Regions from separate parts of the Jeongeupia sacculi genome, predicted to be linked through region 2. Evidence: riboswitches for the same ligand, from Rfam matches in the RefSeq annotation. Region 2 holds a riboswitch; the other holds the start of a gene.
The links. A riboswitch is a leader RNA that binds a small molecule or an ion and turns the genes downstream of it on or off. The one in region 2 is predicted to bind glycine.
Positions count from the first base shown of each region.

Region 1 (7,215 bases), 1.2 Mb from region 2:
ACGGCGGCGAAGTACCGAACGACCAGGCCGCACTCGAATCGCTGCCCGGCGTCGGCCGCAAGACCGCCAATGTGGTGCGCAACGTCGCCTTCGGCGAGCCGACCATGGCGGTGGACACGCACATCTTCCGCCTCGGCAATCGCACGGGTCTGGCTCCGGGCAAGGACGTGCTCGCGGTCGAACTCAAGCTCCTCAAGGTCATCCCCAAGGAATACATGCTGCACGCGCATCACTGGCTGATCCTGCACGGCCGCTATGTGTGCAAGGCGCGGCGGCCGGAATGCTGGCGCTGTGTGGTTGCCGATTTGTGCGATTACAAGCAGAAGGAAATGACGCCGCCGAAGAGGAGGTGAGCGAACCCGAGTTGCGCTTGAGCGGTGTTGGGCTTCATTTCATTCAGCCCAACCTACGGGCTCGTTGTGTTAACAGGCCTGGAGGCGGTGAAAAATCGTTGGCTCAGCTCTAACAAATATAATTAATTCAAAAAAAGGATTAGTTCATGATCAATCAAAAAGAAATAATGGCGCATTATATTGTCGACCCTCAGGATAGCTATTTTGTCCATGGCACTCCGCCGATAGAGACTGTTGAGGTTGTTGCTTATAATTTATCTTGGCCAAAAATATATGCAAAAGTGGCGCTTTCCATTGAGAATGAATTAGGTTCGAGCGTGCTGAAAATAGATCATATTGGTTCTACTGCTATACCTGGTATTGCAGCTAAGCCTGTAATTGATATCGATCTGACGGTGGCCGACCCAGCTGATGAAGAAAGTTATGTATCCGCACTCGAAAATCTGGGATTTCAACTGATTGTTCGTGAACCCCGCTTTCATGAACATCGTCTTTTTCATCTTGCAAAACCCAGAGTTAATTTACATGTATTTGGCCCTGACTGTCCGGAAACAATCCGACACTTGCTTTTCAGGGACTGGCTCCGCCAGTCAGAGGAGGACTGTCAGATATATGCCAATGCAAAATTGGAGGCCGTTGAAGGATGTAATGTAGATATTGAAAAATACCACGAAAATAAAAAGAATGTTGTGCATGAAATTTATCGAAGAATTTTCCAATATCTTGGATATTTCGATAGCGAAAACGTATAGTGTTCCGTAGATAATCCAGCTCGTAGGTTGGGTTGAACGTAGTGAAGCCCAACTGCCTAGAATTCAATCCATATGAAATGCAGCCGGTTTCGGTATTTATGGATTATCAGCACAATTAAACCGTTGGGCTTCACAAGCTCAGCCCAACCTACAATTTGGATTGCTCCAAGTTCTGTCGGGGCGAAAAAAGGCGCGAATTCGCGCCTTTTTTTATTTCCAATTTGCCAATCAAAGCGGCCGCACCGGAATACACAGCTCGCAACTGAAATCCTCGCGGCTGGTGTCTTCGTCCGGCGCGCCGGTGTAACGCTCGAAGCACGGCCGGTTGTCGAACTGGTAGCCGCTGCTCGGCAGCCAGTCGCGGGTCAGTGTCATCCACGCGTCGCCGATGGTGCGCACGTCACCGCTGAAGCGGGCGACGGCGTAGCGGCCGCCGGGCAGGTCGGCGATGCCGGCTTCGCCGGTGGCGACGAAATCGGCCGGGACTTCGACCGCTGCGTCGTAGCGGCATTTTTCCGGCGGGGTGACGCTCGGGTCGTCGTAGCCGATGCCGTAGCTGGTATTGCCGGACAGGCCGTGGGTGCGCGCCCACGGTGCGAAGTGGCCGCGCCAGAACTGGCCGAGTGCCGGGCCGTAGGGGCCGATGTGGCGCAGGTAGGCGACGCGCGCCGGCGGCAGGGTCTGGATCGTGACGTTCATGCTGATCTCCGTGTCGGGTGACGAGCCTTCATCGTGCCCGGCCGCACCGGCGCCGGCCTGATCGTGCTTGCGATCCGGCTGATCCGGATTGCGGTTCTGCATCCGTCGCGCGCGGATGGCATCGAGTTCGGCCTGCCAGCGCGCCGGCGTTTGCCGCCGCCATTCGCTCGGCGTGACGCCGAAGCGGCTCTTGAACGCGCGCGCGAACGCTTCGCCCGAACCGAAACCGACCCCTAGCGCAACGTTCAGCACCGGTTCGTCGGGGTGAATGGCGAGCGTCGATGCGGCGACCTCCAGTCGTCGCCGGCGCAGGTAGTCGCCCAGCGTTTCGCCGAGCCAGGCCTGGAACACCCGGTGGAAATGGAAAGGCGAAAAGTTCGCCACCCCGGCCAGCGTGGCGAGGTCGAGCGGGGCGTCGAGGTGCCGGTCGATGTGATCGAGCACCCGGTTCATCCGGCGGCTGTATTCGGCGAGATGGGGATTGGTCATGGGGGCGGACGGAGGATGGATGCTGGCAGCATCGTATGTCATCCGGCGTCGGGCAAGCGGCTGAAGCGGCCTTGGCCGGATGCGTTTGCAACGCCGTTCGTGAAGCCGGAATGCGGTGAAGAAAATGCAAGGTGATGATTTATATCGTTTTTATTTTGCACCCGCTGCCATTCATGAATCCGGCCTCCATCGCGACTGGTTGAGGTTCATCGCACCTGACACAGTGCCTCGCGCGGCAAAGCGACCGCGTGATACCGACAACACTGGAAGGAGACGGAGACCGATGAACCGCTTCAATTACTTTGCAATGGCCGCCATTCCGGCCGCAATGCTGGCCGCGCCTGTGTACGCCACCCCGGCGCCGCTGTGCGTGGCCGCATGGAATGCCACTACCGCCTACAACGGCGGCGATAAGGTGAGCCTCAATGGCAACACCTACCAAGCCAACTGGTGGACGCAAGGCAATAGCCCGGCGACCAACGCCGGCCCGATCGGCAGCGGCATGCCCTGGACCAGCTTGGGTACGTGCAGTACCAATTCGACGCCGACGCCGACGCCGACGCCGACCCCGACGCCGACCCCGACCCCGACCCCGACGCCGACCCCGACCCCGACCCCGACCCCGACCCCGACCCCGACCCCGACCCCGACCCCGACCCCGACCCCGACCCCGGGCAGCTGCACCGACTGGTTGACGACGCCGGTCTACACCAGCGATCAATGCGTGATCTACAAGGGCAAGAAGTACCGCGCCAAATGGTGGACTCAGGGGAGCGAGCCGGGTGCCGATCCTTGGGGGCCGTGGGAGTATCTGGGCGATGTATATACGCCGACACCGACGCCGGTGTTTGCATCACGGATGGTTGGCGATCGCTGCCCGGGCGAGACACCGCATCCGACCTGGAGCGCCGGCGCCAGCTATGCTGCCGACACGGTCGTCAAACCGGCCGGCGGTTCGTTCCGCGCTCACTACAACGGCAGCTTTGTGCCGGGCATTTTCGTCACCAAGCAGGCGCACGTCGCTTCGGCTGCAAACGAGCCGAAGGTGCTCGGCCAAGACAGTGTGTCGTTCGATGCCAGCCTCTGGTCGGTGGCGGCGCTGATGCCGCGACCGTGCCCGACGCCGACGCCATCCCCAACGCCAATCCCGGTCCAGATCAGCGCGGCCGAGGTGACGATCTGGCGCGGCGGCGCCAAGGGCGCGTATTCGATGGTGCACGACGATTTCTGCAACAGCAGCGTCAGCCAGAGCCATACAACAATTGCCGAGCCGGCACTGACCACACGTGGTCTGGTCGCTGCATTTGGCGCCATCACGGCTGAATGCCAGCCCGCTCACTGGGCCGCAGCGCAGACCTTCGTGGCACACGGTCATGAAATCGCCAACCACTCGCGCAACCACCTGCCCGGCGGCAGCAGTGATGCCAACTGGATCAACAGCGTTGAAATCGGCGATTCGGTTCAGGACGTGAAGACGAATCTGAACGGTTATCAGATGAGCTACTTCATCTGGCCGTACGACACCGCGACCGATGCGGCGCTTGCCTACCTGCGCACCCAGCCGGGCTACCTGGGCGGGCGTGGCAGCAACCGCGATCTGGGTGGCGGCAACATCGAGTACGTCGGTCGTCCGGCAGGGGTGAACGCGGCCAATTTCAGCGATCCGTACATGGTGAAGTGGGATGTGTTCACCGCTTCCGGCCAATGGTCGCTGTATCCGATGGGCAGCGAGATCCTCAACCTGCACGTCGATGCGGCGATCAATCAGGGCGGCTGGGCGACGCGGACGATGCATGGCGTCAGCGACAATGCCTACGATGGTTACGAGCCGGTGCCGGTGGCGCGCTACCTTGGCCATCTGGATTACGTGAAGGCCAAGGTCGAGGCCGGGCTGCTGTGGGTCGCGACGCCGTCGAACGTGATCCGCTACCGCTACGCCCGCGAAGCGTGCGCGCCGACGCCGAACGGCAATCAGGTGCTGTTCAATACCGGCAACGCCGATTGCGTGAAGTACGCGACACCGCTAACGCTGGAGCTGAGCGCCAGCGCGGGGGTGATCTACGTCAAGCAGGGCGCGGCTGCGCTGGCGGTGAAGGCACTTGGCAACGGCAAGTTCCGCGTCGACGCCGATCCGCAGGCAGGGCCGCTGTCGGTGTTCGGCCAGTAATCGCTGGCTGAACGAAAAGCCCCGGTCCTGGCCGGGGCTTTTTTCATTGCGAGGCGCGCTCAGCGCTGCGCCAGTGCCGGCTGCAGCACATCGTCGTCATCGGGCTGGCCGGCGAAATAGCGTTTCGTTTCCATCGCCACCACATGGCGCAGGCCGATCAGGCCGATCAGGTTCGGGATCGCCATCAGGCCGTTGACGATGTCGGCGAGGATCCAGATCAGATCCAGATGCAGGAAGGCGCTACCGACGATGCAGGCGATGAACACCAGCTTGAACGGCAGGATGCCGCGCCGGCCGGCGAGGTACTGCATGCAGCGCTCGCCATAGTAGTTCCAGCCGATGATGGTGGTGAAGGCGAAGAACAACAGGCCGACGGTGACGACCAGATTGCCCCAGTCCTGCGACAGGCCGTTCTGGAACGCGAGGTTGGTCATCCGCGCGCCGCTGGCGTCGCCCGACCAGACGCCGGTGACGATCAGCACGAGGCCGGTCATGGTGCAGATGATGATGGTGTCGAAGAAGGTGCCTGTCATCGAGATCAGCCCCTGCTCGACGCACGATTTGCTGCGCGCGGCGGCGGCGGCGATCGGCGCGCTGCCGAGGCCCGATTCGTTCGAGAACACCCCGCGGGCGACGCCGCTCTGGATCGCCAGCATCATCGTCGCGCCGAAGAAGCCGCCGACGGCGGCATGGCCGGTGAACGCCGATTGCACCACCAGCACGATCGCATCGGGCACGGCGCTGGCGTTCATCGCCAGCAGCGCCACGCTGGCGGTGACGTAGAACACCATCATGAACGGCACGATGGCTTCGGCCACGCGCGAGATCGACTTGATGCCGCCGAGCGTGATCATCGCCACCAGCACCGCCAGCGTCAAACAGGTCCACAGCACCGGGATGTCGAAGGTGGCGTGCACCGCATCGGAAATCGCGTTGACCTGCGCAAACGTGCCGATGCCGAACAGCGCGACGCCGACGCCGAACAGCGCGAACAGCTTGCCCAGCCACGGCAGGCCGAGGCCGTGGGTGAGGTAATACATCGGCCCGCCGGCCATCTGGCCCTTGTCGTCAACGGTGCGGTACTTCACCGCCAAGAGGCACTCGGCGTACTTGGTCGCCATGCCGAAGAACGCCGCCATCCACATCCAGAACAGCGCGCCGGGGCCGCCGAGCTTGATCGCGGTGGCCACGCCGACGATGTTGCCGGTGCCGACGGTGGCCGACAGCGCGGTGCACAGTGCGGCAAAGCTCGATACATCGCCGGGCAGGTGCGGGTTCTTGTCGGCGCGGAACACGAGCTTGAGCGCTAGCGGAAGCTTGAACACCTGCAACAGGCCGAGCCGGGCGGTGAGATAGAGCCCGGTGCCGACCAGCAGGATCAGCAGCGGGGGACCCCAGACGAGGTTGTCTATCGTTTGCAGTACATCTTGGATGGGGGGCATGCGTTGAAAATCTCCGTCAGTATCAAACATCGATCTGACAGAAGGGGATGGCGTGCCGCCGCGCAGCCTCCGGATCGGGGACGCACGTCGGCCCGCCGTCCTTCCTCTGTCCTTTTACCTGAGCGTTTCAACGATTCTGGCGAATCGCCTTGCGCCTTCGGTGCCCGGCCGGTGCGTTCGATCAACGCACGCCGGGGCTCTCCAGAGGCTCGTCCAGTCGCAGTCCCTGCCGGGCTGACCCGGCGCCTGAAAGATTCACTTCTTCGGCGGCCCGACACGCCTTGCGGCCTGCCTTGGTGGGCACTCTCCTGCGACCTTCATCCGAACACGGGGGAAGCTTGCAGTCTTGAATGTAGCAAAACGACGTAGTGCACGGCCATCGTGAATGATACCAATCTTGATTTGCCGCAAACTGGCGTGGCTATACGGCGGCAGCGCAAAGGCGTGTGGTGCAAGTGACTGAAGAGAAAGCGCTTTTTTACCGAGGCGCTTGCCAACATGCCGGTCGTCAAACGGCTTCATTTTGTTCGTCCCCGCCTGCTGAATTCTTAATCTAAACTGACTCTTCTATTTCTTGTTTGTATTATTTGTGGCTTGCAATGGTGGCGAGCATCCCGATGCAAACAAATCCGGAGGAGGAAAAAATGCTTTCGCAAGCAACGATTCGCCACAAATTGTGGCTGCTGACACTGCTGGTTTTCGTCGTGATCTCTGCGGTGGCGAGCTGGGTGTTGTTCAACGAACGCAAGGGTCTGCTTGATGCCCGGCGCGCGACCACGCGTGATCTGGTCGCCGTCGGCTATTCGGTGCTGGCGCATTACGGCCAGCTGGCCCAGGACGGCAAGATGCCGCTCGATGCGGCCAAGAGCGCGGCGGCGGATGCGATTGCCGGGCTGCGCTACGAAGGCGGCAACTACTTCGCGCTGTACGACACGCGTTACACGATGCTGCGGCACCCGATCAAGCCGGAGCTGAACGGCAAGGACCAAAGCCAGCTCAAGGATCCCAAGGGGGTACACATGGTGGTCGAGCTGGTCGATGCCGCCAAGCGTAACCAGGGCGAGTTCGTCGACTACCACTGGGCCAAGCCCGGCCATGACGCGCCGGTGGCCAAGGTGAGCACCAGCCGGCTGTATGCGCCTTGGGGCTGGGTACTCGCGACCGGTATTTATGTCGATGATGTCGACGCGCAATTCCAGCGCCAAGTGTGGTTGCTGGGGAGCGGCATCGGCGCGGGTATGCTGCTGCTGGCACTGGCGTCGTGGTGGATCGCGCACAGCATTACCCGCCCGCTGGAGCGCTTGCGCGACCAT
Region 1 is NZ_AP024094.1:2,129,386-2,136,600, reverse strand. It holds gene nth (endonuclease III) at 1-353, shown strand, start outside; gene JLC71_RS10175 (GrpB family protein) at 500-1,105, shown strand; gene JLC71_RS10170 (AraC family transcriptional regulator) at 1,334-2,293, opposite strand; gene JLC71_RS16640 (carbohydrate-binding protein) at 2,577-4,460, shown strand; gene JLC71_RS10160 (alanine/glycine:cation symporter family protein) at 4,520-5,902, opposite strand; glycine riboswitch at 5,999-6,117, opposite strand; gene JLC71_RS10155 (hypothetical protein) at 6,158-6,424, opposite strand; gene JLC71_RS10150 (methyl-accepting chemotaxis protein) at 6,547-7,215, shown strand, end outside.
Region 1: another riboswitch for glycine. It lies ahead of JLC71_RS10160 (alanine/glycine:cation symporter family protein); the one in region 2 lies ahead of JLC71_RS16200 (trimeric intracellular cation channel family protein).

Region 2 (7,215 bases):
GACATCCGGCTCGAACAGCTGGCGGCGGTCAGCGGATTCGGCTCGGTCGAAAGCCTGCGGGCGCATTTCCGACGGGTGGTCGGCGTGGCGCCGTCGGTCTACCGCCGCAGCTTTGCCGCGGCCTGATGCGGCCTGCACCGGCGGCGGTCGAAAATAGTTGATGTAACGCAACCGAGTGTGATCCGCGTAGCGCAACTATTTGCGGTTACATGATGGCGGGATAGCGGTAAAAAAAGCATGTCGATGAGCATGTGCAGCCAGAAGCTGCGCGAAGCAGCCGGCACAGGGCCCGACCTACTCGGCGGCCCATGCACCCTTGATCAACCCCCATCAAGTGCCAGACCGATAGCACTGTCCGCTCCAGCCCCGTGCCCGGAGTCGCACCGCGCCCGACGCGCCGGTGCCGCTGTTATCCATTCGGATGGGCCAATCAACACTGGAGGCGAACGTGCCCGGAAACTCTTCACTCAGCCAACCCAAGGCGTTTTACCTGATATTTTCGATCGAACTGTGGGAACGGTTCGGTTACTACGGCCTGCAGGGCATCATGGCGGTTTACCTCGTCAAGATGCTCGGCCTGCACGAGGCCGATTCGTTCACGCTGTTCTCGTCGTTTGTCGCACTGGTTTACGGCCTGATCGCCGTCGGCGGCTGGCTGGGCGACAAGGTGCTCGGCACCAAGCGAACCATTGTGCTTGGCGCGATCACACTGGCGATCGGCTACGCAATGATCGCGTTTTCGGGCCACCAGATCTCGTGGGTTTACCTCGGCATGGGGACGGTGGCGGTCGGTAACGGTCTGTTCAAGGCCAATCCCGGCTCCTTGCTCTCCAAGCTGTACGACAAGGACGATCCGCGCATCGACGGCGCGTTCACCATGTACTACATGGCGATCAATATCGGCTCCTTCCTGTCGATGCTGGCAACCCCGTGGCTGGCCCAGAAGTACGGCTGGAGCGCGGCGTTTTCGCTGTCGGTGGTCGGTATGCTGATCACGCTTGCCAACTTCCTGCTGTGCAAGAAGATGGTCGCCCAGTACGGTTCGCCGGCCGATTTCAAGCCGCTCAACATCAAGTATCTCGGTTACGTGATTGCCGGTATTGCCGCGATGGCGCTGGCCGCAAGCTGGTTGCTCAAGCATCCGACCATTGCCAATTACGGTCTGGCGATCATTTCGATCGGTATCGTCGCGATCTTCATGAAGGAAACCTTCGCGCTGCAAGGCCCGGCCCGCAGCAAGATGATCGTGGCCTTCGTGCTGATGGTCGAAGCGGTGATTTTCTTCGTGCTCTACAACCAGATGCCGACGTCGCTGAATTTCTTCGCGATCAACAATACCGAGCACACGCTGTTCGGCATGGCGCTGCAGCCGGAACAGTTCCAGGCGCTGAACCCGTTCTGGATCATGGTGGCTAGCCCGATTCTGGCGATGACCTACAACAAGCTCGGCGACAAGCTGCCGATGCCGCACAAGTTCGCCTTCGGCATGGTGCTGTGTTCGCTGGCCTTCCTCGTGCTGCCGCTGGGCGCCCGCTTTGCCAACGAGCACGGCATGGTATCGGCCAACTGGCTGGTGCTGAGCTATGGCCTGCAGAGCATTGGCGAGCTGCTGATCTCGGGCCTCGGCTTGGCGATGGTGGCGCAACTGGTGCCGGAACGGCTGATGGGCTTCATCATGGGCGCATGGTTCCTGACCACCGCAGCGGCATCGGCTGTGAGCGGCATGGTGGCCGGCCTGACCACGGTGACCGGCGATGTCAGCAATGCGCACACCTCGCTGGCGGTCTACAGCCATGTGTTCACGCAGATCGGCGTCGTCACCGGGGTGATCGCGGTGCTGATGATCGCGACCGCGCCGCTGCTGGCGCGGATGATCAGCGGCGCGAAGGAAGTGGATGCTTTCATTTCCGAGGGCGAGCTGGCGGCGCAACGGCCGCAGTAAACCGGATGGCCGTCCAGCCATCAGCAAAAGGCCTCGCTCAGCGGGGCCTTTTTTCGTTCACGGATCGTCTTTACTTGTCCCCGCGGGTACGCCGGTCACCGGGGCGTTGACCCCGATCGGGGGGATGAGGATAATTCGCCGCTTCGCGGGAGAGAGGCCGTCAGAGGTCCGCCGAAGGCGCAAGCTCCCATAATCGCTCAGGCAAATGAACCGCGAAATCAAATCAAGGCCAATTGGAGAGAGACCGGTAGAGCGGTCCACCGAAGGGGCAATGCACGGATAGCCGATATCCCGTGCCAAACTCTCAGGTAAAAGGACAAGGGGAGAGGCCGCAACCACTTGCGGAGCCCCATGTTATCCACGATTTACATCATCGCCATTACCGCCGAAGCCATGACCGGCGCGCTGGCCGCCGGCCGGCGCAATATGGACCTTTTCGGCGTGATGGTCATCGCCTTCCTCACCGCGCTCGGTGGCGGCACCGTGCGGGATATCGTCCTCGGCCATTATCCGATCGGCTGGACCCAACACCCCGAGTACATCTGGCTGGTGCTCTCGGCCGCGCTGCTGACCGTGCTGACCGCGCGCTTTATGCATCATTTCGGGCGGATTTTTCTGGTGCTCGATGCGCTCGGGCTGATTGCGTTCACGCTGATTGGCTGCGAGGTCGCGCTGGGTATGGGCTATCACCCGACGGTGGTGGTCATGGCCGGGATGACCACCGGGATTGCCGGCGGCGTACTGCGCGATATTCTCTGTAGCCGCGTGCCGGTGGTGTTCCGCCACGAGCTGTACGCCAGCGTCGCGCTGCTGGTGGCGCTGTGCTATCTCGGTTTTGGCATGCTCAAGCTGAACCACGACCTGAACGTGCTGATTTCATTCGCCATCGGCCTGGTGGTGCGGCTGTGCGCGATTTACCGTGGTTGGCGGCTACCGGTGTTCTCGTATCGGCAACCGCTCGATTGAGTCCGGCGTAGCGTCTGAGCATCAATAAAAAAGGGCAGCCCACGGGCTGCCCTTTTTGCATCGACGGCGTTTGCTGCCTTAGCGCGGCGGATTGACCACAATGTACTGCACCGTGGTGCCGGCGTACTGCGGCTGGTACCAGGTGCTGCCGCATTGCTGGTAGCCAAGGCCGTTGACCACGACCGTTGTGCAGCCCGACGGTACCGAGTGAACGATGCTGCCGATGACGGCAGAGGTGACCGCCGCCGTGGTCACGACCGCCGCGGTCGCAACCGCCGCGGCGGCGATCGGGTGATCATAGCGTGGCGGTGGCGGGTAATACGGCCGTGGTGGCGGATAGTAGGGGCGCGGCGCCCCGGCGGCTGCGGCGTGATAGACACCGCCGTTCGGGCCGACGGCGGTGCGACTGGCGACCCAGGCCTGGGCCGGCAGCGACGCCAGCAGCATCGAAGCTGCGGTCGCCAGTGCCAGTGTGGCTTTGAACTTGCGCATGACGGGCTCTCCTTATTGTTTGGCCGACGCCGGCTTCGATGCTTCGTTGCGGGCGAACTCGATCCGCTTGGCGCCCTTGGGCGGCGTGAAGCTGAATGTGTCGTTGCCGAACGCCGGTTGTGTCTGCCAGCTGAAGCGCACCGCGTGCTGCGGCCGGGCTTCGATGTCGGTGGCGGTGATCACCAGCTTGCACGGCAGCGGCTGCGCACCCTTGCGGATCCACACTTGCCAGTCGGTGCCCGGCTTGCGGAATGCATAGTGGGTGCAGCTCTGGTTGCCGATGCGTTCCTCGCCGAGGATACGTGCGGCGGTCAGATCCTTGCCCTGGTTGGGGTCGCTGCCCCAGTAGAACAGGTCGGCCAGCGGCGTTTCGATGCCGAATTTGTCGGCGATGTCGCCGACGAGCTCACCGATCGTCTTCGGTGCCGGTGCGCTCGCGTAGAAATTGTGCTGGCTGCCGTAGAGCGTGAAGGTCTTGCCGTCGTAATACATCGTCCGCACGCCCTGCTCGCCGCTGACGCTGGCCTTGAGCTTGTTCGGCCGCTGCACCTGCATCTCGGCGTGGCGGGCAAACTGCAGCGCCTGGCCGTTGTCGTCGACGAAGTCGGTAGTGGTGTCGGCGCGGAGGGCAAAGCGGGGCAGCTTGCGTAGATAGTTACCCATGGTCTCGAGCGCCTTGACCGCCTGCGGGTCGACCGCTTTGGCGGCGCCGGCGTCAGCCGCCAAGGCATTGCCGGCGCACGCGGCAATCAGCAGCGCCGCGGCTGTTCGGATTGGCTTCATCGTATCGTCCTCGTGTGGTGTGGCTTGTCATACCGCTTATCGTTCGGCACAGACCACAGCTTAGCCCGCTATCCTTGCATTCGGAAGTGTTGTTTGCTGCAACTATTTGGTTGTCCGATTGCGGCAACTCCCGATTCGCGACCGTGAATGCGGTCGCGCATAATGGGTCGATGGAATCCTGGTCCTTCGTGTCCGCCTTCGTCCTGCTGCTGCTGGTGACCGACCCGCTGGGCAGTCTGCCGCTGTTCGTCGCGATGCTCAAACAGGTGCCGCGGCAGCGGCGCTTGCGCATGATCGTGCGTGAGGTATCGGTCGCCTTCGCCGTACTGCTGCTCTTCATGTTCACCGGCCAGCGGTTCCTCGCGCTGATGCATCTGTCGCAGACCTCGCTCGGCATCGCCGGTGGCGTGATCCTGTTCCTGATCGCGCTGCGCATGGTGTTCCCGCATCCCGATGGTGTGTTCGGCGACATCAAGGGCGGCGAGCCTTTCATCGTGCCGCTGGCGATCCCGCTGCTGGCCGGGCCGTCGGCGCTGGCGACGGTGCTGCTGCTGGTGTCGCGCGCGCCCGAACGGCTGTGGGAGTGGATCGCCGCGCTGGCGCTGACGATGCTGGTCTGCGCGCTGGTACTGGGTTTTTCCGAAAAAATCGGCCAGGTGCTCGGCGAGCGCGTCACCACGGCGTTCGAGCGCCTGATGGGCCTGGTGCTGACGGCCATCGCCGTCGAGATGCTGCTGTCGGGCATCCGTGAATACATCCATTCGCTGACGTGAACGCTTGATGCCAGGCAAAGGGCCGATGCCATTTGCGTTTAGAATCCCGAACAGACCTGCCCCATAGCCCAAGGAGTTGTCAGATGACCCAGAACGAACTCAAAGAAGCCGTCGGCCGCGCCGCGATCGCCTACATTCCGGACGACTGCATCGTCGGCGTCGGCACCGGTTCGACCGCCAACTATTTCATCGACGCGCTCGCCGAGATCAAGGGGCGGATTCAGGGGGCGGTGTCCTCAAGCGAAGCGAGCATCGCCCGGCTGAAGAAGCACGGCATCCCGGTTTTCGACCTCAACGCGATCGACAGCCTGCCGGTCTACGTCGACGGTGCCGACGAGATCAACCATCAGCTGCAAATGATCAAAGGCGGCGGCGCGGCGCTGACGCGCGAAAAAATCGTTTCGGCCGTGGCGGAAAAATTCGTCTGCATCGCCGACGCCAGCAAGTACGTCACCGTGCTCGGTACCTTTCCGCTGCCGGTCGAAGTGATCCCGATGGCGCGCTCCTACGTGGCGCGCGAACTGGTCAAGCTCGGCGGTCACCCGGCCTACCGCGAAGGTGTGCTGACTGATAACGGCAACATCATTCTTGATGTGCACGGGCTGCGGATTGCCGAAGCGGCTAAACTGGAGGCCGAAATCAACCAGATCGTCGGCGTGGTCACCAACGGCTTGTTCGCCCGTCGTCGCGCCGATGTGCTGCTGCTGGGCACCGAGGACGGGGTCAAGACCTACAAATAAACATTTGATGAACGACCCCGGACGACTTGAAACAAAAAATTAACAAGACTCTGCGATGATCCGGGGTCTGTCTGCTGGAGTGCTCACCATGTCCGAACATATTTCCAAACAATTCGACGCCGAACTCGAGGCGATCCGTTCCAGCGTGCTCGGCATGGCTGGATTGGTTGAAGATCAGGTCCGTCTGGCAATGGAAGCCTTGTCGACCGGCAATTTGACCATCATCGACAAGGTGATCGAGCAGGAAGATCGCGTCAACGAGATGCACGTGAAGCTCGACGACATGTGTATCCACATGATCGCGCGTCGCCAGCCGGCCGCGACCGACCTGCGCATGGTGATGACCGTGATCAAATCGGTCGAGGATCTGGAGCGCATCGGCGACAAGGCCGCGCGCATCTGCCAGCGCGCCAAAAACATTTACAACGCCGGCAAACTGCAGGTGCCGCGCTTTGTCGAACTCGATCATATTGCCGAGGACGCGCTCGACATGCTCTCGAAGGCGCTCGACGCCTTCGCCCGCCTCGATGCCGTGCCGGCATCGGAAGTGAAGCGCGCTGACGATCAGCTCGATACCGAATACCGCGCGCTGCAACGCCAGCTGATCATGATCATGATGGAAGATCCGCGCCAGATCGCGCTGACGCTGGACATCCTGTGGATCGCCAAGGCGATCGAGCGTATTGGTGATCTCGCGGTCAATATCGCCGAACACGTGATTTTTCTCGTCAAGGGCCAAGACGTGCGCCACAAGACCCAGGAAGAAGTCGATAGCGTGGTTCATGGCAAGCGCGACGATGAATAAATCGGTCGCCGCCGATTTCACCGACTCCAACACACGCCCCGTTTCGATGGGGCGTTTGTTTTGGCCGGTCGCAAACCCCGCCTGCAGCGCTTGCGAAAGCTTGCGTTGGCGGGCGCCCCGGAGCGCGTTATCGTGAAGTCCTTGCCGCTCTCTCTGCTGATCATGTCCGATGTGTCGCTGATCGCCGCTGTCGATCTCGGTTCCAACAGTTTTCGCCTGCAAATCGCCCGGGTGCAGGATGGCACCCTGATGCCGCTGACCACGCTGAAAGAAGCAGTGCGGCTTGGGGGCGGGCTTGATGCCGATGGCTGTTTAAGCCAGGAAATCCAGCAGGAGGCGCTGGCGGCATTGCGGCGCTTTGGCAAGGCGCTCAGCGGTTTGGCGCCAAGCCAGGTCCGCATCGTCGCGACCAATACATTCCGGGTTGCGAAGAATATCGATGATTTCCAGCCGTTGGCCGAGGCCGCGCTGGGCTTTCCGATCGAAATCGTCGCCGGGCTGGAGGAAGCACGGCTGATTTACATCGGTGCGGCGCATAGCCTGCCCAATAGCCGCAAGGCGAGGCTGATCGTCGACATCGGCGGCGGCTCGACCGAACTCGTCATCGGCCGACAGTTCGAACCGCAAACGATGGAAAGCGTGCTCCTGGGCTGCGTGAGCTGGAGCCAGCGGTATTTTGCCGACGGCATCCTGACCGAGGCCACGCTGCATGCC
Region 2 is NZ_AP024094.1:3,362,444-3,369,658, forward strand. It holds gene ftrA (transcriptional regulator FtrA) at 1-126, shown strand, start outside; gene dtpA (dipeptide/tripeptide permease DtpA) at 449-1,942, shown strand; glycine riboswitch at 2,079-2,165, shown strand; glycine riboswitch at 2,166-2,272, shown strand; gene JLC71_RS16200 (trimeric intracellular cation channel family protein) at 2,294-2,908, shown strand; gene JLC71_RS16205 (hypothetical protein) at 2,987-3,400, opposite strand; gene JLC71_RS16210 (DUF2092 domain-containing protein) at 3,413-4,183, opposite strand; gene JLC71_RS16215 (MarC family protein) at 4,354-4,956, shown strand; gene rpiA (ribose-5-phosphate isomerase RpiA) at 5,040-5,696, shown strand; gene phoU (phosphate signaling complex protein PhoU) at 5,785-6,501, shown strand; gene JLC71_RS16230 (Ppx/GppA phosphatase family protein) at 6,634-7,215, shown strand, end outside.